Regions from separate parts of the Paenibacillus sp. SEL3 genome, predicted to be linked through region 2. Evidence: predicted binding sites of a transcription regulator. Region 2 holds the regulator's gene; each other region holds the start of a gene.
What was found. The regulator Rex, encoded in region 2, represses fermentation and respiration genes when NADH is low (regulators of the CRP and FNR family bind a similar motif). The targets are predictions, from matches to a motif close to TTGTGAAATATTTCACAA.

Region 1 (10,794 bases), 850 kb from region 2:
AGCTCTGGCTCTGGCAGTGGGGGTTCTTCCATCAAAGCTGGAGTCTCCTCTACATCTGCAACCTCAATTTCTTTCTCGTGCAGAGCCTCGACTTCAGGCTCGACAACTGTCTTTAGCTCCGACTCCTCTGTAGTTGGGGGAGGCGGAGAAGCAACTTGATGAAGTCTTGCTTCTGTCTCCCTCTCCGCAGGCAGTGGTTTTGAGCGTTGTATCATACTTAACTCATTCATATCCGGGTCAATTACACGATAGAGCGGCTTTTTGTTTCTGTTGGTTTTTCGGCTCTTGTTCTTCAAGCAGCTCTCTCCCTTCTCATGTTTATCGTTACAGCATCATATGCAGACCCTTAGGCACTTGCCACCCTGTACAGAGATTCACTTTTGGGTAAAAAGGATACCTACTGAAATCCACGTTTGAAAAAAAATTGTTAAAAGTTAAAATAGTAAGGGTGAAGATTGCTACAAGAAGAGAGGAACTACAATAACATGATTATCAAACCAAGAACACGTGGCTTTATCTGCACCACTGCTCATCCGGTGGGCTGTGCCCAACATGTTCAGGAGCAAATTGACTATGTACAGGCCCGTCCTGCTATCCTGGGACCTCGTAATGTGCTTGTGATCGGGGCATCGGCCGGATATGGGTTGGCTTCTCGAATTACGGCCGCTTTCGGTGCGCGTGCCAATACAATTGGCGTGTATCGTCCTAGCAATGCTACGGCCACACGTACAGCATCAGCAGGCTGGTACAATTCTGCTGCATTTGAAAAAGCTGCTCAGGAAGCTGGGCTTAAATCCTTAAGCGTGACAGGAGATGCCTTCTCGGATGAGGTCAAAGCCAAAACGGTGGAAGCCATTCGCGAAGAACTGGGACAAGTCGATCTGGTGGTTTACAGTGTTGCTTCAGGTCGCCGTACTAATCCCCGCACAGGCGAAACGTCTAATTCCGTGCTCAAACCTATTGGTGAGCCCTACACGAATAAGACCGTTAACTTTCACACCGGTGAAGTCAGCAGCGTGACGCTCGAACCCGCAACAGAAGAAGAGGTACAAGGAACTGTAGAGGTTATGGGCGGTGAGGACTGGAAATTGTGGATTGACGCCTTGCGTGCTGGCGGCGTACTCGCCGATACTGCAACGACCTTCTCTTTTTCGTACATCGGTTCAGATATTACACAAGCCATCTACAGAGAGGGCAGTATCGGAAGTGCAAAGGATCATCTGGAGGAGACAGCACGTCAGCTGAACGATCAGCTGAAAGTTACAGGCGGACGCGCCTTCGTCGCAGTCACCAAAGGACTCGTTACCCAATCAAGCTCCGCTATCCCTGTCGTTCCTCTGTATATTTCTGCTTTATATAAGGTAATGAAGGAAAAAGGGCTGCATGAAGGGTGCGTAGAACAGAGCTACCGCCTGTTTGCTGAGCGTCTGTACGCACCAGAAACTCCTGTAGATGAAGAAGGACGTATTCGCATTGATGATTGGGAACTGCGCGAAGACGTGCAGGCAGAGGTTGAGAAGATATGGGAGGCGCTGACGACCAACAATATCTACGAATTGTCAGATCTTGAAGGATATCGTCGCGAATTTTTCCAACTGTTCGGCTTTGAGTTCGAAGGTGTGGACTATGATGCTGATATTGATCCCATCATAAATATTCCTAACGTGCGCTAAGTCTTTTAGTGCTGCCCCTATGTTAGAAAAACAAAAAAAGCTGTTCTCCAGCAGAGAAACATTTCGTTCTGCATGGAGGACAGCTTTTGTTTTTAATTAAAAGGGACACTTATGTCCGCTTTGAACTGCAAATGATGCTAACATTGCAATTTTAAATTTCATTTGATATTGTACAGGTAGGCATAGCAAAATCCCTCTTCCTAACAAGAGGGTAAACACAGTTGGACAAGTCCTACCTTGACTGACCGTGATACTATTTGCTCAGCCCATCACATCCATATAAGGAGGTGCACAACATGGCAAAAGACGTTCTGTGTGAAGTCAACTCTTGTACGTACTGGGCCCAAGAGAATAAATGCAGCGCTAGCTCCATTTACATCGTAAGCAACAGACCAGAAGACACTCACAAGTCTGAAGAAACAGACTGCAAAACCTTCGAAGCCAAGTAAATCTTTGATTTCAAGCCTAGCTTTATAATGAAGGAGCCCATGCCCGGGTTCCTTCTTTCTTATGATATTCTAACAAGAATGATAATTATTATCAAGTCCTTTTTCGGTACAGAAAGGCGCTTTTCGCTTGTATACAATCATTTCTCTGCTACTTTATAAATCCACGCTGAAAAGGACACTGCTGTTCTCTCTAAAGACAAAAAAAAGAAGCGTCGCTCTGAACGATTCGCTTCTTGTGCTTGACCTTTTGTAATTGTTCCTGCTTGGTCGGCTTCATTCGTATGTGCTGTGAAATCTCGCCATAATGGTCATTTGTTTTGCGGCTCTGTGCCGCGCAATAGATTCCAGCGCGTTTTGCCTTGCTTAGCGCTTTTTGTGTTTGAGTACGTGCCATACGGCTTCACTCTCCTTCATTGGACTCCTTTTATCATAGCATCCAATAGTCAAATCGTGAATGGTTTGTCTGACTCAAGCATTCTTCAATTCATTAAATGTCTGAAAAAATATCCGGATCGCCACTGGAGGCCGCTACAATAAAAACAATAACTATAAAAATGATGATCAGTGTATAAATCAGTGTACCGATAATACTACATACCAGTCCAGCAATGGCCATACCTCTGCCTTGCTCGCCATGACGGTTAATTTCCTTCAGGGAAAGACTGGACAAAATAATACCCACAATTCCGATAATCAACCCGATATAGGGAATGACAACAGATAAAATCCCGAGCACCATCGAGGCAACAGCTTTACTATTGGTAGGTGGAACTACTGGGGGCGGGTTAAATGGGGCGTTATAATCGTTCGTCTCCTGAAAAGGATCGGAAGATCGAGGCTCCTTGTACAAATCACTCATCTGTTAAATTCAACTCCAATACGAAAAATAGCAATTATATAAGTTCTAGGGTACCACAATCTTACAAATCAGGACAGTACTTATTTCGAATTTTTAAATTAGAACGTTAAAAAGAAGAAACATAGCGATATTAGCACTTTTTGAGGTAACTGGGCATACAGTATTTTACCTGTTACAGATCAATTGTGCTCCATGAGAGCATCCTGCCAAGGAGGTCGGAGCTATGCTATATCGTGCAACATCCCACAGAAAGCGCTCGCCTCACAAACGTTTAAATGCAAACACACTTAGGATAATATCCACTGCCATGCTGCCATTTTACAAAGCTATAGCAACTCGCCGTGCGTTTGCAGTTCAATGGTCACGAGCTGTCGTTCAGGCGAATTTGGATCGGATGAAATCCCTTCTCTGCTCAGTAGCTCCATTTGCCGCCAAACAAGGCTTAGGCACGAATGGCATCGGCTACTTTATTTCCTTTTTAGCTCAGCCACCGATGCTCTATTATACGAATGGAACAACGATTCCACCGGGGACTGTGCAGTTTACATTTGAGCCGAGAGTTCATCGCGCCATCGCAAAAGCCGTTTTTCCGCTGTATCGCGAATTAGCACGTAATCCATGTTTTGCTTCTGCCTTAGCCAAAGCGATCAACAGACAAGACCAGCGTGCAGTTCATGTCATGATCCGTAGTTTGATTCCATCCTCTGCGCTGAAATCCGTACAAATTGAGGACGATGGCTTTGCATTGCTTTTTAAGTATTCCTTTAGTAAATACCCCTATCGCAATCTGCTCTTTCGAGAGTTCACTTAAAAAGGTTGCTACTAGCGTGCTTGCTTGAGTTCTCCAATGAGCTCTTTTCCCAGTTGTATGGCCATATCTGTCAGCACTCGGATTTCGTCCTTGGATGCATGGTCCAAATGTGTCCCGCAGCAAATGGCAAAATTGCCCGCAAACTCTTTTCGTAAGCGAACTGCAATTTCTTCGGTAATATAAAACTCCTTGTGATTTTGCAATTGCACAGTTTGAATCGGCTCGAGTCTGGCCCCTGCTGTAATCGTTCCCAAATGGGGCTGATCACCGCCAGAAATGAGTACAACGATATCTTCCCCCATAAAATAGGCATTCAGTACAAGACGGATACGGCCGCTTTCTTTTTGCAAATGAATCATATGATCCTCTCCTGCTAAAAAATATTGTTGTGAAACGATTCACTTTATGAGCATTATTCATTGTATCGCTTCCTGAACGGCTCGACAATTAAAAATGGCCCACAGCAGCCTCTGTATTCCATGGCTTGCTGTGGGCCTTCATTGATATTCTAAAACAAGCATTCCATTTCCTACTGGGTGTTAACGGATCGTGATCGTATGCACAGTCTTACCGCTTGCGCCGTCATTATCCGTCACCGTTAGCTCCACGGTATACGTTCCAGCTGTGGTGAATTTATGCTTCACCTTGGAACCAACTGCCGTATCGCCATCGCCAAAATTCCAGCTGTAGCTGACGATTTCACCGTCTACATCACGGGAAGCTTTGGCGTTAAATTGTACATTTTTGTTCTTCTTAGCGGATTCATTAGCCTGAATAATGGCTACTGGCTTTTCATTGGATGTAGGTGGATTCGGATCAGGGTTCTGTCCTCCACCATTGGTTACATACAATCTTCCCGGTGCCTCCGTCTCCACTTCATTTCCCGCTGCATCCCTTACCCGGATCACGATGACTCCGCCTTCCAGGTTCAGAGAAGATGAAGTGAAATAAGTACCTTCATAGTGGCCTGACGAAGTTTCATTTAATGGAATATCGTTGCGACCCAAAGTGGACAGGTTGAAAGGTAGCTCCACATGGAAGGACGCTTCCAAACCGGATGCACTGTCAAAGGATACTCGTACCGACTGTCCTGGAGTAATACGCACATCCTCAGCAGGACTAATGTTTTCAAGCTTCGGCAGAGCTGTATCGACATACACCGAGCGCGTAACAGTTGTTTCGTTTTCGGCAAGATCCTTGGCCGTCACTGTAATTTGATTTTCACCTTCGTTGATAAGCAACCGCTTGTTAAAGCTGCCGTCACTTCCAAATTCAGCGGGCTCACCATTAATCGTCAATTCGGTGAGGAACTCGTCATACACCGTACCGGTGACGCTCACGACACCCGCATTCGTACGGGCTCCTTCATCTGGCGAAGTCAGGATCAGACCCGGTTTAGTCTGGTCAAGTGTCACGACCACCGGTTCGGAACGATCCGTTATTTTGCCGTATACCGCTGCTTGGACACTTAGCGGATTAGCACCTGGTTGAAGATCAACCGACAAACTGAACTGGCGATCCTTCACCTTCGTTGTGCCAGCCAGCTCCTTACCGTTAAAGAGCTGAATATCGGCTCCTTCTGCCGGAGAAGTTCCTGTTACGGTAATCGTCTCTTCCTGCGTATAGGTAGCCTTCGTAGGAGTCATAATCGTTGGAGCATTCACCGGATATCTGACGATAGCCCGGATCATGTAGTTACCCTCCTCCTCAGGTGATTGGCTCCATGTGCCGCTTACACCTTGCCAACTTCGAAGCGCATTGGGACTGCTTTCATCTGTAGCAAGACCCGGCGACTGTGTGCCTACAGCAGACTGTGTATATACGATGTAGAAGTCACCTTGAACCGTCACCGGCTCTGGGAGCTGTACCGTCGTCCATTGTGTCTCATCCCGTACGGCAGTCCCGTCGAATGGACCAGCCAACAATCGTCCAGGTGCTCCTGCGGCACCGGAGGCGTCATAGACAGAATATTGGAATGCCGTTCCTCCCGGATTCGGGAAGGCAGAGTTCCAGAACAAAAGCGATGCTCCTGTCACTTGAGTCACTTCCGACTCAGGTGTCATTCTGACTGCCCATGAATTGCCTGCCGCGTTAAAGGCTCTAGCATTTTCTCCTGTCCCGTCATCGTAAGCAATGCCTCCTTGGAACCCGATAAAAGGTTTCAACATGACATTCGCTTCCACACTACCGTTCGGAGGAGCAGTAACGGATACACTGTCGCTATAATAATTTTCGGCTGCAATGGACAACGTGTATGTTCCTTCCAGCACGTCCAGCGTAAATTCTCCAGCCTCATTCGTTTCTACCGGAGCAATGCGTGCATCCTCCACCACCAACACTTTCGCTTTTTGGATCGGTTCACCGGATTGCTTGTCGGTAATGACCCCGTGAATCGTACCGTGAGGTATGGCCTGAAGACTAAAGTTTGCTCTGATGACTTTGTTATTCTCAATCGTGACTGCTTTCGTTTGAGGAACGTAACCGTAGGCTTCAGCCTTCAGCGTATAGTCGCCGGCTACATGGGTGAAGCTGTATTTGCCCGTGGTCGGATCCGTTTTTACCGAACGTCCGGTTTCCAATACCGTAACCGTAGCGCTGGCTGGAAGACTGTCGAGACCGACACGTCCACGTTCCACCGTTGTTTCTGCCGGCTTCACTTTCTCCTGGAATTCACTCTTTTCAGTACTTGTAATTTTGTACAGCGGGAACTGTTCTTCCGCTTTTTCCAGCTTGATATTCGACTCAGGTACGATGTCCTTAGTCACTGTCGTAGCTGGAATGCCAAGCACACGGAAATCGTCAATATACCAGCCGTTCTTGTTCACACTGTTATCCGATTTCAAACGGAAGCGAATTTGGATTTCATTGCCGGCGTAGCTATCCAGATTGTAATAAACTGGAGCCCACTTTTTCCCGTTCGTATTGTGAGAGAATTTGCCCAGCTCGCTCCACGTGTCACCATTGTTTTTGGACACTTCCACATAACCGTAATCATAGCCAGCCTCAATTTCAAACCAGTGATTGAAGGTCAGTGTTGCGTTGCGTACAGCTTGCAAATTAATTTTTGGTGAAACCAGCGAAAATTCAGCTCCGTTCTCATAATTGCTATCCAGATCGGTTGCCCACACATTGGGTCTGGACGCTGCGCTCTCTGGTCCTACTTCCTTGGGAATGCCGCGTTCCCACTCATCCTTAGTACCAGAATGAGTCCAGCCATTATCCGAGCTGCCGTCAAAATGATCGCTATACAGCGTATCCGGCACGTCTACTCTCAGAGAAGCCTCATTCGACTTGATTCCTTCATTACCACTATAATCCTCAGCCGCCACTGCATAATGATAGGTCGCTCCACCGACCGTGATGGTATCTGTGAGTGTCAGTGCTGAGGTTGTACCGATGGAAGTATAATTTTTGCCTGATTGGGTAGAACGATACACCTTATACTGCTTCACATCTTCATCGGAGGAAGCATTCCAGGCCAGTGTGACGTTGCCTACAGTATCTGCTTCAGCAGTCAAATTGCTCGGCGCAGCAGGTGCAACGGTGTCTGGCTCCTGAATCGACAGATCGTCAATATACCAGCCATCTTTCACAACCGTATTGTCACTAGTAAAGTTGAACAGGAGGTATACCTTTTGACCCGCGAATGCCCGCAAATCAAGATATTGTGTTTTCCAGCCGTTGCTGGCGCCGGTAAATGATAATACCTGCTCAAACGCATTCTGATTGTTTGTGGTTGCTACGTACACTTTGCCGAAATCAGAATTGTTTTCAAGATCGTACCAATGCTTGAAGCTAACCAGTGCCCCTTTTGAGCTCTCGGTCAGATCAATCGGAGGGGCCATAAAATAACTGTTGGAGTTGGTCTGATATTGGCCTTCGAGATTGGTCGCGATGACCTTTGTACCCGAATGTGCGCTTTTAGGGCCGCTTGTTGGAGTTCCCCATTTCCAAACACTGCCCTGTCCACCGATATTAATACCGGCAATGTCTTTTTCAAAGTCTTGTGTGTAGCCTGGTTTTACCCCTTTAGAGATTTTCACCTTATATACTTCAGTTTCAAATCCGTTATTACCGTAATCATTTACACGAATATAGTATTCCAGACCAGCGCTATCCACCAAAAAAGTCGGGATGGATGCTTGATATGTACCATCTTTGCTGTCGCCGGAGGTCCGTTCCAACGGAATATATACATAATTTGACGTACCCGCTGTTTTGGCAAATGCCTCAACGGCTGTCACGCCGACATCATCCGTTACATGAGCAGTCAGAGGTATATCAATACCCTCGAATGCCGCAGCGGGCGGTGTATGCTCGAGAACAGGTGCTTCCAGATCGTCGCCACCCGTTACAACTTTACCAGACACGGAGCCCAGACCCTGCATGACCGAACCGACCGCATCCAGCGCATTAATGACACCATGTCCGTAGCCATTGTTTGGCGAAGTAGGATATGTGCTGTCCGTGCGTGGTGTAGCTGTGTTCATCAAAATTTCCTCAAGCTGGTCTACGGTAAGAGAATGATTCGCCTGCAGCAACAGTGCTGCAAGACCCGCAACATGCGGACCTGCCATGGAAGTACCGTTATATCCACCTTTATAGGCGCCGCCAGCGACAGATGACCGGATATTCACACCCGGTGCGGAAACTTCTGGCTTCACTTCACCATAGGGTGAGGGTCCTAACAATGAGAAGCTGGCCAGATTATCATTGCTATCCGTGGCTCCAGTAGCGAAGGATTCCGGATAGTTCGCCGGATTGGCTACTGAGGCAGGTCCGCCCGGATTGGAAAGAGAGGTGTTACCTGCAGAGAATTCGGGGAAAATTTGAGCATCCCGCCATGCCTGAACCACAGGCCGGAACCATTCATCAAGACCCGGTCCGCCTCCCCACGAGTTGTTCACTACGTCTGGAGCAAGCTCGGGATGAAGATTTCCTTGGGCATCTTTTGGCGCAAGCAGCCATTGACCGCCATCCAGTATAATTGCATCCGTCGTTTCCGGATTAAAAATCCGAACCGCAATCCACTTCGCGCCAGGGGCAACGCCCACTCGGTTCGTTCCGTTTTCCTCAGAGCCGACCATGGTACCCATTGTATGTGTACCATGGGAATCGTCTTCCTGATCGACCGGAAGCGTTGCGTGACTATGCGGATCGTACCAGCTCAGCTCGGGATTCACGACATTGCCTGCCGCGTCCAGACCCCGCCATTTGCGATGAAGGGCCGGATGTGTATAATCTACACCTGTATCCAGATTGGCAACCACGATTCCGGTTCCGTCGATTCCTTTTTCCCACACTTGTGGTGCGTTAATATGGGATATGTTCCATTCCACCGTAGATGGGTCTACAGCGTTCTTACCTGCATTGCCAGGCTTAGCCGATGTTTTGCCATCGTCCTTCTCCAGCTCTACAGCTTTCTCTACCGATGCAGACTTCGCCGTTGCTGCTGTCGCTGTTGCAGCTGTTTCAGCCGTTTTGGCATTTGCTCCCTCTGCTTGCTTGTCAACTGTCACCTTTTGCAGATAACGCGTTTCATTCGGTAAGACTTTATCGACCTCAGGTAGTTTCGAAATATGATCCAGCACCTCCTTGGTGCTTGTTACAGCCAATGCATTGACAATAAAATAGCTTTTATATTCCTTCACTCCGCCGCTCTCTGATTGCTTGTCCAAGTAATTTTCAAGCCCATATTGGGTTCTCGAAGCGGTTTCACGCAGAGAGCTGATCACATGGCTGCGTGCAGCCATTTTGGCAGCGGAGGGTGTTATTTTCTCAAGTGAGGCCTTTTGGAGAGCATTTTTGGAAACCTTGTTGGTGTCTACCTGTTCTTTTAATTTGACCAGATAGGTAACATAGTTATTCTCCTCAAACTGTTTGGTCAGTTTCGGAGATACCTTCGCGGTCGTGACCTTGTGAGAGGCTGATTTCAGCTCCAGCTTGGAGCCATCCGGTGTGTTATTCGCCAAAGCAGGTTGAACAAAGGAAAAGGCCATTAGTAAAGATAGTCCGATAGATAGTGGTTTCTTGAATCGTTTAGGTTTAATCAATTATTTCTCCACTCCTTTTACTAGGTTTAATGTTTCTGAAATAACCTGTACAGAGTAAGACCTCATGCCTTGCACATCAAACACACGGGTTGCGCGACATGATGTGGTTGGCGACCACCTCCTTCATAGAATATAGTGAAACACAAAACTATTAGGCGATTCATAGATGGAAGTACTTCATAGGTGAGTTTAAAATCCAATAGAAAAGCGATAAAACTCTAGTAGATACCTAGGAGAAAGAGCAGGAGCAATTCGAAGAAAAAACATGTTATATCATTACATTTTATATTAAAAATTGATATAAAATCATATATTATGGATAGTATAAAGTTACCAAAACAGATATACAAGTCATTTTTTTGCATTTTTCTTGAAATTCTATGACTTTTATATTCTTTTATGTACGAAAACCCCTTTTTAGCGGCTACGTAATTAGTGCATTACACGGTTAGCAGGTGTATGCAATCTCTGTACGAGCCGCTCAAAGGGATTTTCGGAAGACTTTCTTAATCCTGTCTGATTATTTTTACTTAAGTACGGAGTTCACCGCAGCAAGCGCGTCGATCAGACCATATCCGTAACCATTGTTCGGTGAAGTCCGATACTGGCTGTCTGTCAGCGGAGTTGCTGTTTTTGAAATAACATCCTCCAGTTGGTCCACGGTCAAAGATGGTTTGGCCTGAAGCAGTAATGCTGCTAATCCGGCAGTATGCGGGCCTGCCATGGAGGTACCGTTCCATCCCCCCTCATACACTCCGCCCGGTACAGAAGAACGGATGTTTACACCAGGAGCCGAAATTTCAGGCTTCACTTCGCCATAAGGAGAAGGACCGCGCAGCGAGAAGCTGGCTAGCTTGTTGTTAACGTCCGTGGCTCCTGTCGCATAAGCCTCCGGCAGATTTGCCGGATTGGCTACAGACCCAGGTCCGCCCGGATTGGACAATGTTGT
Region 2 (10,794 bases):
AATATTGTAAAAATGAAAAAAATGAAGCAGGAGGGCATTCCGCTCAGTATGCTGACCGCCTATGATTATCCATCGGCTAAGATAGCCGAGGAGGCGGGAATTGACATCATTCTCGTGGGGGACTCGCTGGGTAACGTAGTTCTTGGTTACGATTCGACCATCCCTGTGACCTTGGATGATATGGTGTACCATTCCCGGACAGTTGCAAGAGGCGCTGAGCATACATTTATCGTAGCGGACATGCCTTTTATGACATATCACGGCAGCATATCCGAAAGTCTTCAAGGCATCCGCCGTCTGATGCAAGAAGGACATGCGCATGCTGTTAAATTGGAGGGCGGAGCTGAAATTACCGATGTCGTAAAAGCGACTGTTCAGGCAGGTGTACCTGTGCTGGGACATATCGGGCTTACTCCGCAATCAGTTAATCAAATTGGTGGCTATCGCATTCAAGGTAAGGACGAAGCAGACGCACGCCGGTTGATGGCAGATGCCAAGGCATTAGAGCAGGCGGGTGCCTTTGGTATTGTCTTGGAATTGGTGACTGAGGAAGTGGCAACGGCGATTTCTAAAGAACTTTCCATTCCAACCATTGGAATCGGTGCAGGACGTGGATGTGACGGTCAAGTACTTGTTTATCACGATCTGATTCAGTACGCATCTCCTTATTTCAGCAAACGCTTTGTTAAAACCTATGCCGATGTAGGCGGCTTGATCCGCAGCAGCATTGAGCAGTATGTGAGTGATGTGAAAGGGCGGGCATTCCCGGCCGCAGAGCATGTATTCAGCGCGGATGACCGTGTTGTGGAGTCCCTGGAGTCCTTGTACGGACAGGCAAAAGGACAAGCGCAGAAACAAGCTAAGGAAAAGGTGGAATCTCAGTCATGATCATCGTAAGAGAAGTGGCTCAACTACGCAAGGTTATTGCCGAACGTCGGCAACTTGGAGCCAATGGAGCAAAAACGGTACACGATTCTGCCTCTTTACTGCAACATAAAGTCGGCTTTGTACCAACGATGGGATACCTGCATGAAGGACATGCGAGCTTGATGCACAAGGCGCGTGAAATGGCAGATACGGTGGTGCTTAGCATTTTCGTAAATCCGATCCAATTTGGACCGAATGAAGATCTGGAAAGCTATCCCCGCGATGAAGCTCGTGATTTGGAGGTAGCACGGCGTGAGGGCGTGGATATTGTATTTTTGCCAACTGTAGCAGAAATGTATCCACAACCAACCCAAACCAAAATTCGTGTATCCGCTTTGACAGATCGCTTGTGCGGTGCTTCCCGTCCCGGCCATTTTGATGGTGTGACTACGGTGGTAGCCAAGCTTTTTAACATGATAGGTCCTGATTTGGCCTTTTTTGGGGTGAAGGACGCACAGCAGGTTGCTGTGCTCCAGCAGATGGTGACTGATCTCAATATGAACGTGACTATCGTACCTTGTCCCATCGTCAGAGAGGCGGATGGTTTGGCCCTCAGCTCCCGTAACGTGTATTTAAGTGCAGAACAGCGCGAGCAGGCATTGGTGCTGTCCCAGTCACTGCGTAAGGTGCAAGAAGTGAGCGAAGATATTGTAACAAACACAATTACGATTCGTCAGTTACATCAAATGGTGGAGTCCACCATTACTTCCTCTCCTTTAGCAGACATTGATTACATTGAAATTTTAACTTTTCCTGGTCTGGAGCCCCTTCTTCCCGAGCAGCGGCTATGTGATGTTCAGGAAGACATCATCGTAGCGCTAGCTGTGAAATTTGGCAGTACCCGACTGATTGACAATATAAGAATACAGAAGGCGGAGGTGCTTTCCCATGTTTAGAACTATGATGAAATCCAAAATTCACCGCGCTACGGTTACGGAAGCTAACCTGAACTATGTGGGGAGTATCACTATAGATGAAGATCTCATGGAGACATCGGATCTGTTGGAGAATGAAAAGGTTCAAATTGTAAACAATAACAATGGAGCTCGACTGGAAACCTATGTTATCCCCGGACCGCGTGGGAGCGGTGTGATCTGTCTCAACGGTGCGGCAGCTCGTTTGGTGCAGCCTGGTGATACAGTCATTATTATTTCCTATGCTTCCATGTCAAATGAAGAGGCCAAAACATACAAACCAACAGTGGTATTTGTTGATGAACATAATAAACCAGCCCAAACGATGAACAAAGAAGTACATGCGACGATCATGTAATGAATGGGAGTGCGGATGAAACCCGTCTTTTAAGCGAAAAATGTGAGTGTATTAATCCATCTTTCATAAGGGCGGGATGCACATGTTCCAGCATGTATTCGCAGAAATGAACAGCATGTTAGATGATATCGTGAAGCATTACCCATCAGCCCAGGGCTCCCGCAGGCAGGAGCTGCTACAGCACTGGAGTCTGCTGCGGAGAATGAGTGACGGAATTATGGATGAGTGGCTGGCCTTTGAGGAAAAAATGGTGTGCCTGCGTGCGGCCGGCTTTTCCGCGGAGACCGATATGTCTGACACGGAGCTGCCTGAAAAAGAGCTGCCGGCTTTTAGTCGGGGGCAAGGGTATTATCGATTACTTATGTACCCTGAGGCGATCCAACAATTTGAGCAGGTACTACAGCATTTTCCGAACAGTTGGCAGAGTCGCATGTATATGGGAATGGCCTATTTTCAACTAGATGATCCAGCAGAAGCTGTATACCATTTTCAGAAGGTGCTGGACCTGACTGAGCAGGCAGGACTAAAAGCGGTCATCTATAATGCGCTAGGCTGTCTGTTGGCAAAGCAGGCTGACGTAGAGGAGGCGCAAAAATGTTTTGCTCTCGCACATCAGTTCGATCCTGCGTTACCCGAGCCGCTGCACAATATGGAAGCCTGTTTGTCCGGTACCGAAAAGCTTCGATACGACAGCTCCATAATGACCTGGATGTAGTTGTCAGACACCGAGTAAGACGATGCATGCCCACCTCCTGAGGCGGCGTATGCATCGTCTTTTTTGGCTGTCTTAATTTCCAAACACGCGATCTTCTGCTATGCTAATATACGGAGTTATTATTTTTGTAAGTGTCATAAGAAAGGATTAAGCCCGAATGAAATTTGCGGTATTGGATTTTGAAACGACAGGCACCCAGTCCGCGGATGACATCATTCAAGTCGGACTTGCAATTATAGATCATGATAACAGCATTTCCCGTGTTTACGGCTCTTATGTGAACCCTGGCAGATCTATTCCACCTTTTATCACTGGATTGACCGGAATTACAGACGATGACGTGAAGGATGCACCTGCACTTGAAGAAATGATGATGGAGCTTGTGCCTATGCTGGACGATGTTGTACTGGTCGGTCATAATGTGGCGTTTGATTTTAATTTTTTGCAAAACGCTCTGGATCGGTGCGGATACTTGCCATTTAGCGGAAGAATCTTGGATACAATGGATTTTCTGAAAATTATGTTTCCATCACTATCTTCGTATCAGTTGGGTTTTGTGTCTTCTGAGTTCGGGCTGGCACATGATCGCCCTCACCAAGCAGACAGCGACGCATTGGCTACGGCCGAGGTGTTTTTAAAGTGTCTGGGTGAGCTTCAAGCATTACCTCTGATAACGATACAGCGGCTTAGTGATTTGTTTGCAGAGGAAGACAGTGACCTTGGATGGTTTCTTGATGGGGTGCGTGAAGAGAAAGAGCTTGATCCTATTCAGGATTTGGAGGGATATCAGTTTTTTCGTCAGCTTGCGCTAAAAGTGGAAGATTGGACGGAGCTAGCTGCTCCGCGTAGAGAAGATGACCCGAATCCACTGTCAGGTGTTACCTTTGAGGAGTACATGGATGATGTGCGGGACAATTTGCGTTCATCCTTGAGTCAATATGAGGAGCGCGAGGCGCAGATACAGATGATTGAGGGTGTGAATCAGGCACTGAGTGAAGACAAGCATCTGCTGATTGAAGCAGGTACAGGAACAGGGAAGTCTCTGGGTTATTTGCTCCCATCGCTGTATCACAGTGTGAAAAAGGGACAGCGCGTTATGGTGAGTACACATACGATCAACCTGCAGGAGCAATTACGCGAGCGCGACATTCCGATGCTGACCAAGGTGATTCCGTTTCCGTTCCGGGCTGCTATTTTCAAGGGTCGGGGACATTATTTGTGTCTGCGTAAGTTTGAACATAAAATAAACAGAAGAGACTTCGCTACACCGAAGGAAGATTTAATTACAGCGGCTCAGATGATCGTCTGGTTGACGCTAACAGAAACCGGTGATGATGAAGAACTGAATCTGAGCAACCGTGGAGGGGATTTCTGGGAAACGGTGGCGAGTGATTCAGAGTCCTGTCTTGGTCGTTCCTGCCCATGGTTCCGCAAATGTTATTATCATCGTGCACGCCATGAAGCAGGAATAGCGGATGTTGTTATTACGAATCACTCTAAGTTGTTCACAGACGTCAAAGCCAGTCATCAGTTATTGCCGAGCTATGAACATCTGGTGATAGATGAAGCCCATCACCTGGAGGAAGTAGCTGGTAAACACCTAGGTATGCATATGAAATATTTCACACTCGTGCATACACTGACGCGACTGTTCAAAGACAGCAAGAATGGACAACTGCCTTCACTTCGTCAACAGTTGGCGAAATCGGGGCACGAGAAGTCGGCAGATTGGGCCTCAACTATCGACCAGCTGTATCCGCTCGTGTTAGAGGTGAAGGAAACTTGGGACCTGCTAAGCGACAAGCTGTTTGGCATGTTGCCGGAGCGAAGTGATGCGACACCGGGTGAAACAGGACAGTTTTCTTCCCGTCTCAAACCTTCGGCCAAGCCTGCAAAGTGGGATCAGGCGGGAGCTTTGGAAAATCAGCTATATGTAACGATGAGCGAAATTTTGCGCAAGGGCGACAAGCTGATGCTGGACGTCAAGGAAGAACATGACGATTATGCGGCGGATAGCCTTATTACAGATATCACGGGTCTGCTCAAGGATTTGGCGGGGATTCGAGAAAATTTGCGCTTTTTTATCCGACTCGATGATGAAACAACCGTATACTGGCTCGAGGCAAGCGGGCAATTCCGTAGTAAATCATTGCAATTTTATGCGGTACCCGTCGATGTGAGCCGCCAGTTGAAAGAAATGTTTTTTGACAAAAAAAGAAGCATTATTCTGACTTCTGCTACCTTGTCGGTAGATAAGTCGTTTCAGTACATGATCGATCAGCTCGGCTTACAGGAGGCCGCAGATCAAGAGCGGCTGATGACTTCGCAGCTCCCGTCACCCTTTAATTACAGGGATCAGGTGTTGCTGGTTATTCCACGGGATTTCCCAAGTGTGAAGGGCAGTGTAGGAGATGCGCATTTTGTAGATATGCTCGTTAGCTCTCTAGGAGCGACTGCTCAGGCGACACGTGGGAGAATGCTCGTTCTGTTTACGTCCTATCGGATGCTCCGGCAAGTGTATGAGCCGCTCAAAGAGGCCTTAGCATCCAGCGAAATTACTGTGCTGGGACAAGGTGTGGACAGTGGAAGTCGCAGCAAGCTAACCCGCCGGTTTCAGGAAGCGAAAGCTTCTGTATTGCTGGGGACCAGCAGTTTCTGGGAAGGCGTCGATATTCCGGGGAAGGCTCTGACTTGTCTAGCCATTGTTCGCTTGCCGTTTCAACCGCCGAATCACCCGCTGCTGGAGGCAAAAAGCGAACTGCTCCAGCAGCAGAAGAAGAATCCATTTATGAAGCTGTCTGTACCGCAAGCGGTCATTCGCTTCAAACAGGGATTTGGTCGGTTGGTACGTACAGCGAACGACCACGGGGTCGTTATCGTTTATGATACGCGTGTGATTGAATCCTATTACGGAAAGCACTTTTTGTACTCGTTACCGGGACCAAAAATGGAGCATATGCCATCGGAGCAAATGGTGCCCCGCATCGCCGAATGGCTCCAATCCGCCCCGGAGACAGAGGCATAACGGACGGACATAAGTATGTTCGTTACAATTAGGGGGAGCAAGTATGAAATCAGATAAAATTTCAGAGGCTGTCGTACGGAGGTTACCCGTATATTTACGTTATCTGAATGCACTGCACAAACGGGAGGTGGCTACGGTCTCTTCTCAAGAGCTGGGACAGAGGCTAGATTTGAACCCGGCCCAAATCCGTAAAGATCTTGCTTATTTTGGAGATTTTGGTCGGAAGGGTATCGGTTATGATGTTTCTTATCTCATTGAGAAAATACGCCATATCCTGAAAATCGACCAACAAATTAATGTAGTATTGGTCGGAGCGGGTAATCTGGGGCAAGCCCTTTCGAATTATAACGCTTATTTAAAAGACAATATGAAGATTGTGGCGGTATTTGATGCGTTTCCGGATAAGGTAGGAACCAAGATCAATACATTGGTCGTGCAACCGATGGATGAACTGGAAGCGACTGTGAAAGAAAAAAACATTCGAATCGGGATTATTACCGTACCTGATTTTGAAGCACAGCACGTGGCTGATAGGCTTATTGATAGCGGAATTGGAGCGATCCTGAACTTTGCACCGACTACTCTCAAGGCACCAGCCAACATTCGGATTCATGCCACAGACTTTACAACTGATTTGCTTAGCCTCGCTTATTATTTGGAGGACGGAAAGGAAGAAGCACAATATGACAGTGAATAAATGGATGATTAAAAACGGATCTTTTGCCGTAAATGGACCAGAAGCAGGGGTAGTCCATGGTTTTATGATTGTGGAGGATAGTCGTATTACTTATATTGGCGAAACCTTGCCTGCGGGTGAGGAAGAGACGGAAGCGATCGATGGTAAAGGGCTATTGTTTTTACCTGGTCTGATCAATACTCATGGTCATGCGGCGATGTCTCTACTGCGTGGGCATGGAGATGATTTGGCACTTCAAGTATGGCTTCAGGAAAAAATGTGGCCTATGGAAGCCAAGTTTACATCTACAGACGTGTACTGGGGTACGTCCTTGTCTGTGCTGGAAATGCTGAAAGGTGGAACAACAACCTTCCTCGATATGTACGATCATATGGATGAGGTGGCTCGTGTGGCTGAAGAGTCAGGTATTCGTGCAAGTCTGATGCGTGGAGCAATTGGACTATGTTCGGAGGAAGAACAGCGAATCAAGCTGGCAGAGGCCGTGACTTTTGCGCGTAACTGGCACGGTAAAGCAGACGGCCGTATTACAACGATGATGTCACCGCATGCGCCATATACATGTCCACCTGCGTTTATTGAAAAATTCGTACAAGCTGCGCATGATCTGGACTTGCCACTGCATACGCACATGTCTGAGACGATCGCCGAAGTAGAGCAAAACGTACGCGACTACGGTTTGCGTCCGGTTGCACACTTGGATAAGCTTGGCTTTTTCTCCCGTCCTTCGCTTGTTGCCCATGGCGTTCATTTGAACGACGAAGAAATAGCTTTACTGGCAGAACGTGGTGTAGCGGTTTCCCACAATCCTGGCAGCAACTTGAAGCTGGCAAGTGGTGTGGCAAGAGTGCCTGAATTGCTGCGTGCAGGGGTTACGGTTTCTCTCGGAACGGATGGTCCTGCCAGCAATAATAACCTGGATATGTTCGAGGAAATGCGTCTGGCAGCACTTATTCACAAGGGTGTATCCGGTGACCCTACGGCAGTTCCTGCAAGTGAAGCGCTGCGTCTGGCAACAGAATACGGTGCAAAGTCGATTGGTTTAAAAGAAGTAGGAGCGTTGGCAGCAGGCAACAAGGCTGACTTTATCGCGTTGGATCTGAATCAGGCACATTTCTTGCCGCGTACAGATCTTATTTCCCATGCGGTATACTCTGCAAGCGCCAAGGACGTGGCTCATGTGTGGGTAGACGGTCGTCAGGTTGTGAAAAACGGCGAATGCCTGACTATGGACGAGGAACGTATCAAACATGAGGCACAAGCCGCCTTTGAAGGGCTGCTGTCGCGCTAATTCAGGTGTCACATCCCCTTAGAGAGGAAGCACGGGTTTGAAAAATAAGAAAAAATGGATAGCGGTCGCCATTTTGGCCGTGATACTGATCCTGGTCAGCATTTTCTGGTATTATTCCTATGTTACTCAAGACCAGGTGGCTGAGAAAAATGCCGCTATCATTAAGGCCAAGCAATCAGGTGGTCTGGTTAGCACGACTCAAACATGGAAGTCTGTGTGGGATCAGGTATATTGGGTGGTTCAAGGGAAAAATGCACAGAATGAAAATATAATGGTATGGGTTCCTTTTCAAAAAGTGGAGGGACAACCTAACGTACCTGCCGCAGATAATAGCGGTGTTCATACCGAGCTGCTGAAGAACGGAGTCGACGAGCAAAAAATGACGTCGCTAATTCAGCAGCAGCTTCCAGGTGTAAAAATTGTAAGCCTCCAGCCGAGTGTGTTCAATGGCGAATATGTGTGGCAGCTGTTTTACGATGATGGAAGCCATCATTACTATGCCTTTTACCGTTTTTCAGATGGGGGAGCGACGGGGGTAAAGTATACTTTGCCCAATAACTGAGCTGGTTGAGGATCAGCAGATGTGGAATGAATGACTAGTAAATGATTAAAAGCTCAAGAAAAAGACGTAAATGCGATGAAATTCGTATTTACGTCTTTTAGTCTTGCTATGCCGTAAAGATGAGCTGAATGCCAGCGAAGCATCTTTACCTACCCAACTTCTCTCCTAAGGCAAATTCATCTTTATGGCGGGCAACAGCGATCGTAAGATCAAATCCTACACGCAGCGTCCCACCTCCACCATAACCAAAGATTTTGCCTCATCACAACTCCTCCACACATTGCCTTCGATTTTAGATATACGTTATGATATACTATATTTTATAAGTGATAGACAAAAATGATAGAAAAAAGAATTGCTGATCACTGTAAGATCATGCAATTTGGTTGTTTGTTGACATTCGTCCCGTTTCTTCTGAGTTTTACATTTTGAGAGGAGGATGTTGTTTGAAATTGCGTGCAGTTCCTATCGTTGTGGCGGCAGTTTTGGCAGCTTTGCTGCTATTTGGGGGATGGTTCATTTACCGTCAGGTTACAATGCAAAGTCCTCTGGAAAAACTGGTTTCTCAATATCCAGGCGTGACAAGCGCTCAAATAGATATTAAACAGGATCAGGTTGTATTGAAACTAGATCTCAAACCGCAGGCGGATGTGGCCGGATTGGTCGATGTAGTTAAGCAAAAAGGACAATCCATCATTGGCAGCCGCACCATTAAGCTCGATATTGCAGACCGTTCCAATACAGCACTGAATCAATGGTGGTCTGAGGCTATGTTTCCTGTAGCCGAAGCGATGGAAAATAGAAAGTATACTCAAATTTCATCTACAGTTGAGCATATGAAAAAGAAAAAGACGGGTATCAAAGCTGATACCGACATGGATTCGAACAATGTCTATATCCGACTCAGCGAAGGGAAAGCGACCAAGTTTATCGTTTTGCCACGTCAATCTCAGCAGATGGGGGTATGGCCTAATGCCTAGATGGATCAAGGAAATATTAATCGGCATTGTGCCGGTAACCATTATATTTCTCGTTTTTATTGGGGTAAATATTATCCCTCTTCTAGTTGCTGGTGTGATGTTCAGCGGCTTGTTAATGCTCATGCATGCTCGTGGAGGCTTGGCCGTAGGTGCTGGGCAAGAACGTAAACGTAAAAAAAATGGCCCGGACAAGCTGACTTTTGAGGAAATCGGTGGGCAAGAAAGCGCTAAGCAGGAGCTGCGTGAGGCCTTGGATTTTTTGAATCGACATGATGAAATCTCCAAGTTTGGTATCCGTCCATTAAAAGGCGTTTTGCTCACAGGTCCTCCGGGAACAGGAAAAACACTGATGGCTAAGGCAGCGGCACACTATACTAATTCTGTTTTTGTTGCAGCCTCAGGTAGTGAATTTGTTGAAATGTACGTTGGTGTTGGAGCAGGTCGTGTTCGTGAGTTGTTCAGGGAGGCACGTACTCGTGCAGCCAAGGAAAAGAAGGAAAATGCAATTATTTTTATTGACGAAATCGACGTTATTGGTGGTAAACGTGAGGGTGGACAGCAACGAGAATATGATCAGACTTTGAATCAGTTGCTGACAGAAATGGATGGTATTTATTCGGTAGATACACCGCGGATTTTGATCATTGCGGCAACAAACCGTAAAGAAATGCTGGACAGCGCCTTAACGCGTCCAGGGCGTTTTGACCGTCATATTCAAGTGGATTTGCCTGATAAGAAGGGCCGTCTTCATATTCTCAAAATTCATGCCAAAAACAAACCGATTCAGGAAGATGCGAATCTGGATAAAATTGCTGAGGAATCTTATGGGTTTTCTGGCGCACAGCTGGAGAGCGTAATGAATGAAGCGGCAATCTATGCAATGAGACAGGATCAGAAAATGATTGCACAGAAACATCTGTCGATGGCAATTGACAAAGTGATGATGGGTGAAAAGACAGATCGAGAATCGACCTTGGAAGAGAAAAAACGTGTAGCGATTCATGAACTAGGACATGCTATTATGGCCGAAATTGTTCGTCCTGGTAGCGTAAGCCAGGTAGCACTTAGCCCACGTGGGAAAGCGCTTGGGTATGTGCGTCACAATCCACAGCAAGAGCAGTATTTATACACCAAGCAGTACCTGGAGGAGCAGATTATGATCTCGCTCGCAGGGGCTGCGGCAGAAGAAATGTACTATGGCGGTCGAAGTACCGGCTCTAGTAATGATTTTGAGCAAGCACTGAACATCGTTCATACGATGATGACTTCCGGTTTGACTTCACTTGGCATTATTAACATGGAAATGGTAACGAAAGAAGAACTCATGC
Region 3 (10,794 bases), 2.6 Mb from region 2:
TTCAATAACATTTTTAATAAAATTGGGGGGAGTGATCGGCTTCTCCACGCTAATCAACCTTTCTTCCGTATAATCTGTGTAAAACATGTTCCCTTAAATATACCCTTTCACACCGCATAACTCAATAAAATGAAAATCCTTATGCTCTCTTCAGCAAAAAAAGTGACAAGTTATGAAAAAGAGTTAACATTTTCGGCAAATAAATTCGTTATAGTGTATATATCTTTTATTTTGCCCGGAAAAGGAGACCCACCCGTGTTTAAGCTGCTCATTGTGATCCTGCTGTCTATGCTTTTGTCCTCTTCCGTCATGACTTCCGGCCATCCTTCACCGGACCCGGTGAACGGAACTGTACAATCTCGTCCACTAGCCAGCGCTCCAGAAGACTCATCCGTCCGCTTATATGCTGTTAGTCCGTCACAGGGATTATTCCATTCAGCTGTATTGGAAATCGGCCAACAACGCCACACATTCCGATGGTCGGGCTCGGCAGATATTTCCACCGCACCACAATTATACTATAGGGATGTGAACGGGGATGGTGTGCGTGAAGCCGTCGTGGTCCTCACGCGTGCCTCGGGAACGGGTGTCGAATTGCAGGAGTTGCATATTGTTAACGCACGGACGATGGAAGAATATGCAGTCGAATCGGCAGCAGATGCTGTGTCCCAGCGCGTTCACAGCTCAGTGGAGCCACGTGACCACAACCGCCAGGTTCATATTGCTGTCACGATTGACGGTGTCACACACACGATGGACCCTAAAGCATCAGTATTTTACGATGATCCAGCCCAATTTACAAAGCATCTCGATTTTAGCTCTGTCGTAATGTATGATGCCGAACAGCTTCCTCTGCAAGCCACTGTATCTGGCAGTGTATCCCCAACCGAATTTGTAGGGGATTTGGATCTGAGATATGTATACGAGCATGAACGGTTCCGGGTGGGACCTATTGAATTTGAAGCTTCCTCTCCCTTTTGACGACTCTCGCAGAATAAGGTAGCATGGGATTAAATGCTAGACTGGCTGGTTTAGCGATTTTCCGAGTGAAAGAGGGGATCAATCATGTTTACATATGCGTTGGACGAACGCACAGTCCTTCGGCCGCTCACCAAGGAGCATGTGCAGCCTCTGTTTGAGCTGATCGAAATGTCCCGTGACCGCCTGCGTCAATGGCTTCCATGGGTAGACTCTACCACGGAAATCAGCCACACAGAGCAGTTCGTGCAGGGCGCCTTGAAACAAGCCGCAGAGAACGGTAGTCTGACCGCCGGAATTTGGATAGACAACGAGCTTGCTGGCATCATCAGCTACCATGAGATCAATTGGACTCACCGCTCCGTTAGCATCGGATACTGGCTTGGACACGGGTACGAAGGACAAGGTCTAATGACCAGCGCCTGCCGCGTATTCGTTGAATATGCTTTGATGGAGCTGGACTTGCATCGGGTCGAAATCCGCTCTGCAACGACGAACCGCCGCAGCCGCGGTATTCCGGAACGTTTGGGCTTTGTGCTCGAAGGCATTGTACGCGAAGCGGAATTGCTGCCCGACGGCTACATGAACCACGCAGTGTACGGTATGCTCCAAAATGAATGGAAGCAACTTCGGTAATATTGTATTGTACAACAACGCCGCAGACCTGCTCAGGTCTGCGGCGTTGTTGGTTTAGGCCGGGCATACAACCGAATTGCTGTCTGTAGCCTCCCGCCTATTTTAAGAAATAGGCCATTAACACATCATCTACGAATTGGCCTGCTATGTAAAACTCCTCATGCAAACGTCCTTCAATCGCGAAACCACTTTTTTCATAAAACATAAGGGCTTCCGTGTTGCATGAGAGTACACGCAAACTCAACTTACGTATGCCCTCCGCAGCTGCAATATCCTTCATGGAGTTCATGAGCGCTGTCCCAATGCCTTTGCGATGATAAGCTGGATGTACAGCTATATTTATTTCGAGTACATGACAATTACTAGCCAACAGCGTTGGAGGACGAAATCCAATATACCCGCAGAGTACTTCCTGTTCGATGGCGACCAGTTGAGAGCCTGGAGGCGTATTACGCAGAAACTCCCCGCGCGACTTCCAGGACAGCGAAGCGGGAGCCGTGCGTTCATTCCATACCAATTCATCCAGCGCAATCAGATCAGGAGCATCCTTCATCTCCGAATGACGTATCGTCAAGAGTTGACTTGTAAACAATTCCTTTCAATCCTTCCTGTGAAGGCTTTCCTGAAGCAATAACTACAATCATCCGTCACTTATTGTACCATAATTACAGCATAATACTGCATTTTTATTAGGACTTAAGAACTGGGAACATCCGCCTTGGACGTCATAGTATTCAAAGTATCCGAATGATGCCGGAAACGGTTCAACCAGCTGTGCAGGACGAAAAACAGGATCGACAACACCGCTACGCCTGATGCAAGCCAAAGTGTAGGCGGTAACCCACCGCCATCATACAACTTCCCCATAATATAAGGCCCCATTACCCGTCCGGCTGCGCCAATGCCCCCCACAAGCCCAATGTAAAAGGGTGCACCCCGACCTCCATGATCAGACAGGAATGCTGGAACCGCAGGTGCAATCAGCATTTCTCCCAGGGTCGCCAGAACCATAGCGAATATCATTCCAGTATAGTTCTGTGTGCCCAGCATGACAATATAAGCCGCCAAATAAAATCCTCCGGCCCATGTCATGTGCGCTGAAGCGTGATGAGCGTACAGTCGTTTTATCCAAAAAATAATGGGTTGTGCGGCAAAAATAAGGATACCATTCAGTGTCCATAGTAACCCATACATCGTTTTAGGCAAGCCCTGCTCAATAATATGGGGAGACACTCCTGTATTCCAGATCGAATTGCCGAACCATAAAAAAAGTGAGCCTAACCCCACAAAGAGATACAATCTGGTATCACGAAACAGCAAACGAGCTGGGATTTCCTCTCTTTTCTTCACAGACTTGCTGAGCTGTACTTCCCCCTCTTCCCGATCCACCCTACTTAGATAAGACCAGAAGAATCCGGCAAATACCGCAGAAGTCACTCCATTCATCACAAAGCTGAGCTGATAGGAAAGGTCCGCCAGAACGCCACTCAATCCCGTACCCACTGCCACCCCAATATTGTTAGCGACATAAATAATATTAAACAGCTCTCCACGACGGTCAGCGAAACGAAAACCTACAAACGCCTGAATCGCAGGTACAGATACGACATTAAAAAAGCCGATAAAGCCCATCATGATGACAAACGCTACCCAATGACCGCTGGTAAATGGAAGCGCGAGAAGTCCCAGCGCGTTCATCGCGAGCGAGCCAACAATCAGTTTCTTGGCTCCAATACGGTGATAGAGGGCTCCGCCCAGCACTTGACCAAAAATTCCGCCCAGAGACTGCACTAAAATCGCAATTCCTGCATCTCCCATACTACGGTTTAGCTCGTCAAACACATACATGCTAACCAACGGCCACATCAGGGAACTTCCAGCAGAATTAATCAGGCTAGCAATGAGAAACACTTTCACTTCTTTCGGATAAGACTCCAACCATTTCATATCTTTTGTTTCTCCTTTTGCATCTGACGCCATAAAAGGCATAATCTCATTGGCGCTTCACATTCACCACCGTTGAGAAGAAAGTAGCCCCCTGTCCCATATCCGACAGCCGATCAGAGGTTAACACATTGACACGCTGTCTGCGTCCTTTGCCTTCCCACCATAATCCCTGACTAATCACTGTACCGGGCAGCATCAGATCGGTGACTTTGGCTTTCAGCTCATACGTCCCCCGATCATTCCATACGGTAACCGGCTCCCCGTCCGCGATGCCTCTTGTCTGAGCATCCTCCGGGTGAATTTGTAGCAAAGGCTCCCGCTCCAGTCGCTGATGCTTGGGCAAGTTAGCGAAAGTAGAATTCAGAAAATTATGGTTTGGCGGTGAAATAAACATTAATGGATACCGCTCGTCCGCTTGCGGTCGGTGCTCTCCGTCGTACCCTTCAATCAGCGGCACATAAGAAGGCATCGCGGGCAGACCTGCTTGTTTCATTTTTTCCGAATATAGCTCAATCTTGCCTGAAGGCGTGGTTAAACGATCCAAATAAGTGGCCTTTGGCGTCATATCAAGCTTTACAAAAGGTGACTTCTTTAAGGATTCCAAGGTCACACCGTTGAGATAAGGGTTCGTTGGATTATCAAGCGCGCCTGCGATCATCTCCTCTTCACTTTCCGTAAAGGCAGCTTCATCAAAGCCCATTGCCCGTCCGAGCAGGCTAAACAGCTCATAATTGCTTTTGCTTTCCCCAAGCGGATCAATGACGGGCTGCTGCATTTGGATATAGTGGTGCCAGTACGATTTGTATAGATCTGTTCCTTCAAAAGAAGACGCGGCAGGCAGCACAATATCTGCATAGCGGGCCGTATCGGTTAGGAATAGGTCATGAACGACTGTGAACAAATCCTCTCGTTCAAATCCTTTAGTCACCCGTTCCGAATCGGGGGCTACAACTACCGGATTACTGCAATATACGAATAACGCCTTAATCGGCTGTTCCTTCTGTAGCAGCGCTTCTCCGATCCGGTTCATGTTAATCATCCGGGCATCCGGGTTCTGTCGCAGATCAGGACGCTCCAGATGGGCGCTGTTAATCTTGGCATAAGCGCCGTTGGAGCGTGACGCTCCCCCGCCGTGCTTCAGCCATTGTCCAGTGAGCGCAGGCAAGCATGTAACCGCACGTACGTTCATACCGCCATTATCATGATGCTGAAGCCCATTACCGATATTGATATACGCTGCTCTCGCAGTTCCGTACATTTCCGCCAAACGGATAATATCCGCTTCCGGCACGCCGGTAATCCGCGAAACCCGCTCTGGTGTATAGGTCTTAACATGCTCGCGCAGTTCCTCATGACCTACTGTGTAGCGATGTAAAAATTCGTCGTCCGTCAGTCCTTGAGCGAACAGTACATTCATAACACCCAGCGCGAGCGCTGTATCCGTCCCCGGATATAACGGAATGAACCAATCCCCCCATTGCGCCGTCCGGTTACGATGAACGTCAATAACGACCACCTTAGCACCTTTTTTACGTGCTTTCTCAGCCAAAACGACCTGATGCATGTTGGTGCTAATGACATTACCACCCCACACAATAATGAGGTCTGCATCCTCCGTGTCCTCCGGGCTGGTGCCGCCCTTAAAACCCATAACGGACGCCCAGCCTTCATTCCCAGCCACGCTGCAAATCGTCTGATCCAGTTGGCTTGAACCCAGCGCATTAAAAAATCGGCGATCCATTCCATCCACACTCAATACGCCCATATTGCCATAAAAGCTGTAGGGGAGAATAGATTCCGGTCCGTCCGTACGGATCAGCTCCTTGAACCGACCTGTAATGGTATTGACCGCCTCCTCCCAGCTAATTCGTTCAAACTTCCCTTCTCCTTTGGGGCCTATACGCTTCAACGGATAGAGCACCCGATCAGGATCATATACCCGCTCCGTCATATTGCGAACTTTGTTACAAATAGCCCCTTTGGTAATGGGATGATCTGGGTTTCCAGTCACCTTGATTATCTTTCCTTTTTCCTTGTGAAGCAGGAGCCCACACGTATCCGGGCAATCTAACGGGCATACAGCCGGAAAAATACCGTCCTGCTGCTCCGTCATCCGCTGTCCCCCTTGTAAGTCTTGTTGAAGCGTGGCCTCACGAGGCGCGCTATTGCGATGATCCATAGTGTTGATGCTCCTTTCCGTTACCGTTTCCAAAAATTACACTGATCTTATCATATCCACAGCTTTGGCCGATGGCAAGAGAAGGATTTTCCCACACAGCCGCTCTCCAAAATATTAAAAAAATCCGTCTGCTGCATAGAGCAAAACGGATTTTTTAAGAATCATAATTTTTTTCAACATCCTGTTTCAGCATATCTTACTGAGGGTAAAAAAGATCAAGGCATCATGGACGAGCGCACACTCATCCTCCATGCCAAATCATGGACCACTCCCAAAAAAATCCGCCATGACAGGTTACGTTCCCCCGGGCCTGTCATGGCGGATTTGCTTTGTTCATTGCTGTTTAAAGTACCATGATTAGGTAGGATCAATCAACGGATTGGATGTGCAACCGAAGAAGTAGTTGGAGATTCATTCACTGGATGTGCGCTGGCTTGAGGCTTTTTCAGATAGGCCAACCAGTAGGCTCCAGCCACAAACAGGCTACCTCCTACCAAATTCCCCAGCCAGACCGGAATGAAGTTCATAACATAATCTGCCCATGAAAAGTGGCCTGCAAAAATAGCCGCCGGAATGAGAAACATATTGGCAACAACGTGCTGAAATCCAATAGCCACAAAGGCCATGGTCGGGAACCAAATCCCCATAATTTTGCCGCCAATGGAGTCTGTGCTATATGCCAACCATACAGCCAGTGCTACGAGCCAGTTACATCCTATACCCGATATAAAAGACTGCAAAAAGCTTTCGTGTAGCTTATGTCCTGCCATATCCACCACTTTGTCCAGATAAGGGCCCGTTTCTGTCAAACCCAGCACATGCCCAAAGAAAAATGCAACGAATAACGCACCTGCAAAATTACTGAGCGTAATAATCGCCAAATTACGAAGCATGACTCCTGTCTTAATTCGTCCTGCCCATCTCGCCAAAGGGACCGCCATCATATTGCCGGTCAGCAATTCTCCGCCTGCGATCAAAACTAATACCAGACCAATAGGGAACACCGCAGCTCCAATAAAGGTGGCAATGCTTCCCCATTCTTTAGGCGCACTTGCAATAACACGTATATCCAGCAAAAACCCGAGTGCAATAAATGCACCTGCCAAAAATCCCAGTACCACCGCCACAGTCCACGGGTTGTTCGCCTTGGCCACTCCTGTTTCCACCGTCTTTTCAGCAATTTGCCCCGGTTTATAGCTCGCCATATATCCCCGCTCCTTTAATATCTATTCACTAAAATATTCTTCTTTCATATTTTATTTAAAATCAGTGATTAAGTTTGTGAAAAAAATCACTTTCGTAACTATAAAAAAAACAGCCCCTGAAAAAAGGACTGTTTTTCTGTATTATTACATCTACTGCGCTACTACGCGCTTTACATTTAATTGTATTCTTCCTTTTCAACTGCTCTTAAGAACCAAAGAACTCCACCGAGGCCTATCAGCGCCACGACTACAAGAAAAAGGATATAAAACAAACCCATAAGCTACTTCCCCCCTGATCCTTATGCTACTCTATATTGTACTATAAGGATTCATCCGTACGCCTCAGATTGTTGACAAACTTATGAACAATGTCACAGACAAATCTAATTATACAGTAACTGGGTTCCGTTCGGATATTGTAGGCAAAGCTTGTAAACCTGCCGCGTTCAAGAAATTCCAAGGCTTGTTATAATGCGGCTGGAAGAAGAAATCGACAAAGGCCAACTGGTCAATAGTCATATGGTTTTGAATGGCTACGGATAGCGTGTTAATGGATTGCGTCAAATCCACCTTCGACATAATTTGAGCACCCAGAATTCTTCGCGTCTCCTGCTCATATACCACTTTCAGTAACACTTTTTCGGAGGTTGGCATAAATTCAGGTCGGTAGCTGTCCTCAATGGTTACAGCTTCTACAGTCATGCCTTCGTCTGTTGCCGCAGCTTCCGTCATGCCTGTTCCTGCGATATTGTCTTCGTAAATTTTGATACCCGAAGTTCCTTGGGTTCCCATGTAGGCAATGGTTGGTTGCACCAGATTACGTGCCACCAGCGTACCCATACGAACTGCGTTGGTTGCCAAAGGGATATAAGCCGTTTTGCCGGTCGGATTATAGCGAATTGCACAACTGTCGCCTGCTGCAAACACGTCCGGGCAACTACTTTGCATATAGTTATCCACAATGATCGCACCGTTAGGCAACATATCTACCTGACCTTTGAGCAGATCCGTTTGAGGTCGGAAACCGATGCAGAGAATAACAAGCTCTGTTTCATATTCTCCTTTAGAGGTCACGACTTTACTTACCTTACCGTTCGTACCCTCAAAACGACTCACCGTCTCGCCAAGTACCAGCTTAATGCCATGTTCCTTCAGTGAACTTTCAATCCGGTCTGTATACTCATGGTCCAAATACTTATTCAATATACGATCAGCACTGTCGATCAGCGTTACATTTTTACCATTCATTTGGAAAGCTTCTACCAATTCAACACCAATGTATCCAGCTCCCACGACTGTAATGTTCTGTACGTGCTGGGCTTTCTCAATGATATCATTGGAATGATTATAGTTTTTACAGAGCAAGATATGATCAAGTTCAATGCCTTCCAGCTTTGGAATAATGGGCCATGATCCCGTGGTCACAATTAGTTTATCAAATGTGTCTGTAAATTCCTCACCTGTTTGGAGATTACGGGCATGCAGCGACTTGCCAGCCGTATTCACACTCGTTACCTCATGAAGCATCTTGGTCACTACACCCAAGTCAGACAGTTGATCTGGAGACGAATAAAACAGGCCGTGCGGATCTTTGACGACACCACCTACGTACAGCGCAATACCACAAGATAAAAATGAAATATTATCATTACGCTCGTAAACGGTAATTTCTGCATCTGGATAACATTTAGCTGTGTTAACGATAGCTGCTGTGCCTGCGTGTGTACATCCGATAACTGCTACTTTCATGTTGAATTCCTCCTTGGTGTGTGGGCATAAACTGTATAATAATTGTGAATAGTTTCACGTAAACAGCTCGTTAGTGTTTGTGATTTATTTCACTTCATGCGCTTATTATAGTGTGATATTTTTCACATTACAATAGCTTTTTGTGATATTCACAATTTGTCCACATTTAAAAAAGAAAGGATATACGAGATCAACTGTTTGCTGAAATGTTTTTTTGCTCCATTCAGTTTCCCCTGTAGGCGGCCTGATTATGCCCATGACTTTTACATGATACTCCCCCCTTAGACAAATGCACATGTAGAGAACAAAAAAAGGTCCGCTTCCCGGAGACATGCCGGAAATCAGACCTTTTTAAACATATATTTTGGAATGAAGGCAAAGCTACTATAGCAATTGCTCAATGGCTGCTTTCATCGCTTCTGGTGACTCCTTCGGTTCAAAACGACCCACAGGTACACCTTCACGATTCACAATGAATTTCGTAAAATTCCACTGAATTGTCCCATCTTCCTGTTCTCCAGGCTGTTGCTTTTTCAAATATTCAAACAGAGGCGCTGTATCCGGTCCATTGACGTCCACTTTGGCGAATACGGGGAAATTAACCCCGTAATTCAGTTGGCAAAATTCAGCCGCTTCCTCGCTGCTGCCCGGCTCCTGACCGCCAAATTGGTTGCAAGGAAAGCCTAATACAACTAATCCCCGATCCTTATATTCGTCATAAAGCTTTTGCAAATCCCCATATTGCGGGGTAAGTCCGCATTTACTGGCGGTATTCGCAATAACCAGCACCTTACCAGCGTAAGTATTCAGAGAAACCTCCTGATTCGCTGATGTTACGGCATTATGTGAATAGACAGACATACAGCATCCTCCTTCGTGTCACTTGGTTTAGGTTACATAACCTATTTTAACCAAAAGGTGACGGACATGCCAACATCCACAGAGACTTTACCGTGATGCCACCACTTCGAGTCTGCGTTCTTCGCGTTCGGAAGCGGACATTTTGGGGCAAGTATAACAATACCGCTGACCTCCACCTGTCTTGTAATATTGGCAACAGGACGGTTTCATGTAGGTATTTTTACCAGGGCGGTAAGGATTGTCCAATTCAACGAGACGAACCGTAAACGGATTTCTTTTACGCCCGAATATCTCTCCCTCAAGTTCACGTGTCACATACATATAATCTTGTTCAAAGCGCTCCACATCCTGAGGATCAGTCAACGATGGCTGTACTCTATCCTTAAAATACAGCAATGCCAACGGAAACTGTCCCCACATTTGGCCGATAGATGCGCTCCCCACTGTAGCAATTGCTTCCAATAGGGGCCGCATCTGCAAACTGTAAAAGTCTCGTAACACTTGCTGGGCCTGTTCGGAAGAACGGTGATCCCCATTGTTCCACGTATTGTCCAGCTCTGTTAAGTCGATGACCTGAAGACTAATAGAGGGATATTGACCTTCATAACAAATATGAAATCTGAGATTAGAAACGGACAGGTCCCAACGGCGTTCACACAGGGATACCATAAAATGCTGCGCAAACACGAGGCCACGCAACTGGTTCACAAAATAAACGGCTGCGGTTAAAACGTCTTCAGCACGCAGAAGATCGCCGTAATACTCCATCACAGAGCGGAGCTTCTCGGGTTCAAGCCATTCGGCCACTGGCCCGGAATATACTGCATCCTCCGGCGTGACTCTCACTATGTTTGCTAGTTGCTCAAGCTGATCGTAATCCAGTGATTTCATGGTATATCCCCTTTAACCTCTTGCCGCTACTTGTGCTCTAGCATCACGTCGCTCAGCAACAGAACCCACAGGTTGCTTATCTTCCACATTCATTTCTTTTATGGCTTGGCTTACCGCAGGCTGTCCAGCCAAAGCATACGGAAGACAGAGCGGTACACCTGTACGAGGATCTGTTACAATATCAGCCTCAATCCCGAACACTTCACGCAGCACATCAGGGGACATAACCTCAGTTGGAGTTCCTACCGCCTCAGCTTTCCCTTTTTTGATTGCAATCATATGCTGAGCATACCGGGCCGCATGGTTCAAATCATGCACGACCATAACAATGGTGCGCTCCTCCGAAGT

Region 1: the regulator Rex is predicted to act here: its motif matches at 4,179-4,196, upstream of lpdD (prenylated flavin chaperone LpdD).
Region 3: the regulator Rex is predicted to act here: its motif matches at 7,020-7,037, upstream of ACYCS5_RS12505 (formate/nitrite transporter family protein).

The regions. Positions count from the first base shown of each region.
Region 1 covers NZ_CM137725.1:917,252-928,045, forward strand. The annotation lists gene ACYCS5_RS04410 (WIAG-tail domain) at 1-296, opposite strand, end outside; gene fabV (enoyl-ACP reductase FabV) at 486-1,673, shown strand; gene ACYCS5_RS04420 (DUF1540 domain-containing protein) at 1,970-2,122, shown strand; gene ACYCS5_RS04425 (hypothetical protein) at 2,313-2,516, opposite strand; gene ACYCS5_RS04430 (DUF4190 domain-containing protein) at 2,610-2,981, opposite strand; gene ACYCS5_RS04435 (hypothetical protein) at 3,205-3,792, shown strand; gene lpdD (prenylated flavin chaperone LpdD) at 3,804-4,151, opposite strand; gene ACYCS5_RS04445 (S8 family serine peptidase) at 4,332-9,845, opposite strand; gene ACYCS5_RS04450 (S8 family serine peptidase) at 10,372-10,794, opposite strand, start outside.
Region 2 covers NZ_CM137725.1:72,071-82,864, reverse strand. The annotation lists gene panB (3-methyl-2-oxobutanoate hydroxymethyltransferase) at 1-888, shown strand, start outside; gene panC (pantoate--beta-alanine ligase) at 885-1,823, shown strand; gene panD (aspartate 1-decarboxylase) at 1,816-2,199, shown strand; gene ACYCS5_RS00370 (tetratricopeptide repeat protein) at 2,282-2,914, shown strand; gene dinG (ATP-dependent DNA helicase DinG) at 3,072-5,939, shown strand; gene ACYCS5_RS00360 (redox-sensing transcriptional repressor Rex) at 5,983-6,636, shown strand; gene ACYCS5_RS00355 (amidohydrolase) at 6,623-7,924, shown strand; gene ACYCS5_RS00350 (cell wall elongation regulator TseB-like domain-containing protein) at 7,962-8,486, shown strand; gene ACYCS5_RS00345 (hypothetical protein) at 8,933-9,466, shown strand; gene ACYCS5_RS00340 (AAA family ATPase) at 9,459-10,794, shown strand, end outside.
Region 3 covers NZ_CM137725.1:2,699,312-2,710,105, forward strand. The annotation lists gene ACYCS5_RS12475 (glutamine--tRNA ligase/YqeY domain fusion protein) at 1-87, opposite strand, end outside; gene ACYCS5_RS12480 (copper amine oxidase) at 256-981, shown strand; gene ACYCS5_RS12485 (GNAT family N-acetyltransferase) at 1,066-1,614, shown strand; gene ACYCS5_RS12490 (GNAT family N-acetyltransferase) at 1,712-2,206, opposite strand; gene ACYCS5_RS12495 (MFS transporter) at 2,311-3,561, opposite strand; gene ACYCS5_RS12500 (molybdopterin-containing oxidoreductase family protein) at 3,608-5,740, opposite strand; gene ACYCS5_RS12505 (formate/nitrite transporter family protein) at 6,112-6,945, opposite strand; gene ACYCS5_RS12510 (FAD-dependent oxidoreductase) at 7,333-8,694, opposite strand; gene ACYCS5_RS12515 (glutathione peroxidase) at 9,079-9,555, opposite strand; gene ACYCS5_RS12520 (hypothetical protein) at 9,643-10,446, opposite strand; gene ACYCS5_RS12525 (ABC transporter ATP-binding protein) at 10,459-10,794, opposite strand, start outside.